Regions from separate parts of the Shewanella sp. 8A genome, predicted to be linked through region 2. Evidence: riboswitches for the same ligand, from Rfam matches in the RefSeq annotation. Region 2 holds a riboswitch; the other holds the start of a gene.
What was found. A riboswitch is a leader RNA that binds a small molecule or an ion and turns the genes downstream of it on or off. The one in region 2 is predicted to bind thiamine pyrophosphate.
Positions count from the first base shown of each region.

Region 1: linked by a shared signal. The riboswitch ahead of thiC (phosphomethylpyrimidine synthase ThiC) and the one ahead of M0413_RS17030 (TonB-dependent receptor) in region 2 are both predicted to bind thiamine pyrophosphate.

Region 1 is NZ_JAMDJP010000014.1:44,646-47,858, forward strand. Features, by position in the region: gene M0413_RS12535 (hypothetical protein) at 1-1,086, shown strand, start outside; TPP riboswitch at 1,262-1,360, shown strand; gene thiC (phosphomethylpyrimidine synthase ThiC) at 1,520-3,213, shown strand, end outside.
Region 2 is NZ_JAMDJP010000025.1:28,008-31,220, reverse strand. Features, by position in the region: gene M0413_RS17030 (TonB-dependent receptor) at 1-1,847, opposite strand, end outside; TPP riboswitch at 1,901-2,010, opposite strand; gene M0413_RS17025 (Crp/Fnr family transcriptional regulator) at 2,234-2,914, shown strand; gene tsgA (MFS transporter TsgA) at 2,991-3,213, opposite strand, start outside.

The sequences.
Region 1 (3,213 bases), on a different contig from region 2:
CCTTTTAGCGCTTTAAGTGTTCATGCCGAGTCTTGCGATAACAATCTACACCTCAATTTAAGTGAAGCAGACCAAAGATCAATCGATAGCGCATTTCAAACATCTTCAAATCTAAGCGGGCGAGAGCGGCCACATTATTTCAATCTTAAGCTATTGCTTTGGGTCATGTTTGGCCATGGCTTACTGCTGTTTTTATTAATTTTTTTATGGCGAACCCAGTCGGAACACTTAGGGCTGCATTTTACTGAATCATCTGCTAACGCACGGACTACAACCAAAGCGTTAAAGGCATATTTTATTTATGCGCCGCCAACGCAAACTGCTCCAGCGGATTCTGCTCAAGATATCTCAGTGGAAGAGTTTATTAACACTAGCGAGCCGATAACCTCACCGCCTAATACCGTAAAGCCGGCAGCTGATATTGAGCAGTCAGCGAAAGTGTCACCAAAAGTCGCAGTAAAGCTGACGCCAAAACCCATGGAGCAGATAGCCAAACCACCAGAAGTTAGCGCCCAAGAATCAAAAGTAACAGAATCAAAAGCATCAGTACCAAACACATCTGTGCCTAACACCTCAACTCAGGGCCAAACCCAGCAGAGTTCAAAAGAGGCTGTTAAACCGAAAAAGGCAGAAGTCCAATCAAGCTCGGCTCATGCGGCAAGCACTCAACAGTCTGCGGCCAGTGGGCAAAGCGGTGGGGCGGCGGGCAGTGTGGGATTGTTTACTCAGCGTTATTTTGAACGACAGCGTGAGCAAGCTTTAGATGATTTAGTGTTAGAGCAAGCAAATCATTACAGCAAACGGTCGAATTTGTCTGAAATGAGCCCCGAGATGGAGGTACTGATTGTGCCCAATGCCGACGATTTTAGCGGCCCCACCAGTTTGGATTTAGAACTGGATCCGAATCGTATCGTTCGTCAAGGTAATACCTGTTATCGGGTCGTCAAAGTAGGCACCCCAATTAATCCCTATGCCGAGAATTTAGGTTTTCCCTTCGATTGCAGTGGCAAGAAAATGAACCAAGAAATTGACGATGCCATTAAGGCGCAGCTCGATAAAATGATGGTAAAGCGGCCAAAAGGCTAAAAAATAACGATGATAAATTTTCACCCAAAATAATGGTAATGATGAGTTTAAAAGTTTTATAAAATTAAATACTATAATATACAGTTGCTTATGTATTCTTTGTTTTTGATTGATAGTTAAGTTTTTGTCCTTAAATTACGCTTGTTTGTTCGCAGCGCTTCTGCCTATACTTTTGCCCATCTTGTCGGAGTGCCTCTTGGCTGAGACCGTTTATTCGGGATCCGTTGAACCTGATCAGGTTAAAACCTGCGAAGGAAACAAGCATAATAACTTCCATTAAATCGTATCAGCGGCAATCTTTTGCCGTCTATTTACCCATCGATTTAGTCGTTATTGAGTCAGTAAATCCACTTACGGTTTACAAGGCTCAGCTCTCAACACTCAAGTCTCCAGACAAGCAACCCCATTTTTATTTGTTAAAGTGAGATTGCTTATGTCCAGTTTAGAATCGTCCTCAGAATCACTTGCCGTGAACACTCATGGGCAAACGAACCGCCGTGTGGCGCGCGCCGAGGCGCAAGCCTTTATCGATACCCTTAAACCATTACAACATCCTAATTCGCAAAAACTTTATTTGCAGGGAAGCCGTGCGGATTTACGTGTGGGGATGCGGCAAATTCTGCAAACCGATACGCGGATTGGCGGCACGGCGATCGCGGCCAACGTTGAGAAAAATCCTCCCATTCCGGTGTACGACTGCGCTGGCCCGTATTCCGATCTGGCTGCGCAAATTAACGTGCGCCAAGGACTAGCCAAACTCAGATTACCGTGGATTATCGAGCGCCAAGATACCGAAGTACTCGATTGCGCGACCTCAGATTTTACCCAGCAACGCCTAAAGGATGATGGGCTCGATCATCTGCGTTTCGAAGCAGGCTCAAGTGCGATTGTTCGTCCTCGCCGTGCCTTACCTGGTAAACGCGTGAGCCAACTACACTATGCCCGCCAAGGGATTATTACCCCTGAAATGGAATATGTGGCGATTCGGGAAAATATGGCGCTCGCCCAGGTGCAAGATGAAATCTTAAACCGCCGCGGCCATGGTGAATCCTTTGGTGCCGTAATAGGTAAACCAATTACCCCTGAGTTTGTCCGCGACGAAATTGCCCGTGGACGCGCCATTATTCCGTTAAATATCAATCATCCCGAAGCTGAGCCTATGATTATTGGCCGTAACTTTTTAGTCAAAGTGAACGCCAATATCGGTAACTCGGCGGTCACGTCTTCCATCGAGGAGGAAGTGGAAAAGCTTGTTTGGTCAACCCGTTGGGGCGCGGACACTGTGATGGACTTGTCCACTGGCCGCTATATCCATGAAACCCGTGAATGGATTATCCGTAACTCGCCAGTGCCGATTGGCACAGTGCCGATTTATCAAGCACTGGAAAAAGTGAATGGTGTTGCTGAACACCTGACCTGGGAAGTGTTTCGCGATACTTTGATTGAGCAAGCGGAGCAGGGCGTCGATTACTTTACCATCCATGCGGGCGTGTTATTGCGCTATGTGCCTATGACCGCTAAACGGGTGACAGGGATTGTGTCCCGCGGCGGCTCAATCATGGCCAAATGGTGCTTGAGCCACCATCAAGAAAACTTCCTCTATACCCATTTTCGTGAGATTTGCGAGCTATGTGTCGCCTACGATGTATCGCTGTCATTAGGCGACGGTATGCGACCTGGCTCCATTGCCGATGCCAATGATGAGGCGCAGTTCGCCGAGCTTGAAACCTTAGGTGAGCTAGTCAAAATCGCCTGGGAATACGATGTGCAGACCATTATCGAAGGGCCTGGGCATATCCCGATGCAGCTCATCAAGGAGAATATGGATAAGCAGCTTATCCACTGCGCCGAGGCGCCGTTTTATACCCTAGGGCCGCAAATTACCGATATTGCGCCGGGTTACGATCATTTCACCTCAGGGATCGGTGCGGCTATGATCGCATGGTATGGCTGCGCCATGCTCTGCTATGTGACGCCGAAAGAGCACTTAGGTTTACCCAATAAGCAGGACGTCAAACAAGGGCTGATTGCCTACAAGATTGCCGCCCATGCGGCCGATATTGCCAAAGGCCACCCGGGCGCTCAGATCCGCGACAATGCGTTATCTAAGGCGCGATTCGAATTCCG
Region 2 (3,213 bases):
TCCACATCAGTACCGTATTTATCTTGATATTGGTAATTACCGTAAGCAGTCTGTAACCAACCAAGGCTTGAGTAAAACTGGAGATTATCCGTGGCATACCAAGTTGCATCCAGCTCGGCACCGTAGTTGTTTGAGCTACCCGCATTTTCAGTGTAGAGAATAAACCGTTGTGGCTTATTAGGATCTTGCTGGGAAGCAGCCACTTGCTGATCCTGTCTATCCATATAGAACAGTGCCAGATTAGTATCGATAAGCCCTTCAAACCAATGGGATTTTAAACCTATTTCGTAGTTGTATAAGGTTTCGGTATCAAACTCTTTTTTATCATTGAGTTCGACTGGCAAAGTCATGTTGAAACCGCCCGCCTTGTAACCTCGCGCCACACGGGCGTAGACATTGTGGGACTCATTGAGCACTTTACTCAGCGCAATATGGCCGCCCCACATGGTTTCGCTCGGGTCAAAATTATCATTGTTAGTGTCGGAGTAATGACTATTACGACGCTCCACACGCAGCCCCATAGACAAGGCATAGTCAGCACCTAAATCCGTATCCAGCTGACCAAATACGGCGTAATTGGTTGCTTCATATTCAGAATCTAACACCTCATCAGGCCAAGTATTATATTCAGAATACAGTTGGTTATCTTCTTTAAGGTTCATCGCATAAACCCCAAGTAACCAGTCGGTTGAGCCGGCAAAAATACGGCCTTGGTCAGTCGAGCTCAAACGAAACTCTTGGGATAAGGTTTTACGCTGACCGGTTTTGTCCCAAAAGTAATCATACTGACAAGGCGATACATTACCGCCCTCTTCACATTGTTTAGATGCCCAATACTCAGAATTGGCCCAATCGCCATCGTAACTATAGTGGTGATCGGTATTGGCAAATGAAGTCAGCGAGGTCAACTCAAACTGCTCTGCCCCCGAATATGTCGCTTTAAAACCTGCGCCGGTGGTGCGCTGGCTATCGACACCCGGTTGATCAGATAGGGTGTTTGTCGGATCGTTGGTTAAACTCCAGACATCATAACCGTTATCAAAATCGGCATGCAGCAGGGTTAAATCGAGTTGCAGATCATCGGTGGCATACCAACGCAATTTCGCGCGACCAGTAAATTCATCGCGGCCATTAGTATCTTCTTTATTTAAATAGATATTGTCGCGATAACCGTTTTGCTGATGTTGCTGCAGTGCCACACGATACAGCAATTTGCCGGAATCGCTTAAGGGACCTGAGCTAAAACCACTGAAGGTTTGTAGATCGTCATTACCTAAAGAAACCTCGGCGCCATGTTCAAACACATCGGTTGGGTCGTTACTCTTAAGGTAAATTAAGCCCGCTAACGCATTGGCGCCATAACGGGTTCCCTGCGGGCCGCGTAACACTTCAACCTGCTGCAGATCGTACATGCTCGACACCATGCCGATACCGGATAAATCAATATCATCAACAATATAACCAACGGATGAGTTAGGCGCGCCTTGATATTGCTCCTGCTCACCCACGCCACGGATCTGAAAATACTTGGGGCGAGAACTACCACCTGACCAGTTAAAGTTGGCGATGGAGTTCATCACATCTTCAAAGTGCTGGGCGCTTTCATCTTGAATTTGCTGGGCATCGATAACGGTAATGCTTGAAGGCATTTTTTCTAAACTGGCACTGCGAAAATCCGCCGTAACCACCATGATTTCCATATTATTATTGGGATCAGGTTTGTCGATAGCATCGGTTTGCGCCCATGCCGACGCACTTAACGCCGCAGAGACGGCCAGCGCTAATGGTGCACGAGTTAACGATATCGTGAAGATTGAAGATTGGTTGTTAGACTTTTTGTTAGACATAGGACCTCAAATACATGTTTGAGATCCGGCAACGAATAAGCGATTCAGAAGTGTGCTGTTGATTGGCCCATTCCTACGCCGGTATTAGCCGGATCAGGTTCTAAGGGTTCGTCTGATGACATCTCAGTCTGCCGAATGTTGGCAAACACCCCTTGGCGGCGCTTAGTATACATGACGAAAATAATAAAGTAGACACACTTGTGCCGGCGATATCCTTAAATATCACTAAAACCTTGTCTTTCTACACAATGTTAAAAATCTTATGCCAAACGCCCGCAATCCCAATGCCTAAAATCGCCAGTCAACTCCTTTGGCCCATTTGACCGTTTATCACGATAATGTTATAGAAGGCCGCCATTTTACATAGGATGAGAGGATCATACTCAATGCAGCTAAAACCGTTAGCCAAAGGACGTTATAGCCAGCGATGGGAGCAAGACTATCCCCTTATTGAAGCGGTGATACTCAGCTGTATCAGCGAAGTTAAAATGCTTAAAAAAGGCGCCCATCTAATGACACAAGGTGAAGCCATGACGTCACTGGTGTTGGTAAAACAAGGGCGCGTGTCGCTTGGCCATACCGCCAGAAATGGTCGATGTTTTCAATTGGGGACTATCGATTGTGATTCGCAACTCTTTGGTGAAATGGAGTTTTTTACTCAATATCACTGCCAATTGGATATTATTGCCAATGAAGCCTTAGAAATCATGGTCATTAGCGCCGAAAAACTACAATATTCCCTCGGCCAGCACCCACAGCTAGCGTTATTTTTTGCCAGCGCCATTGCCATTGACTACCAAGACACCGTCGATATTTTTACCCGGCGCCTGCTGTATCCCATCAGCTATAACGTGGCATATGATATTTACCACGAATATTTAAATGATTTACCCGTTGATGGCTTTAGTAAGCGTTATTTAGAAGCGGAGCGATTTGGTACAACCGATCGAGTTTACCGACGGGCACTACAGTTGCTTGAAGAACGTGGCCTGATTGAACGCAATAAAGAAGGCATAAGGATTAAAGATCTCAATGCCCTTAAACAATTTGTTGAAGCTGCGATATAACCAAATTAAAAAAGCCCACTCTCGAGATTATTCATTAGCAAGAGTGGGCCAAATCAATTAACGTCGCAAATGGACTTTAAGCCGCAGCAGGTTTCATTCGGCCTGAAACAATCAGCATGATAAATATCGCAACATAAAGTAGCGGGATAACATACATCACCGTTTGCAATCCAATAATACGTTCAAAGAATGAGCTAATGGCGGGACTAAACATCGCCCCCGTGCTGCCGCTGATCAGAATATAAGACACATTTTTACTGCTCGCCTTTTTAACAAAAGACACACCATAAGCAATAAAT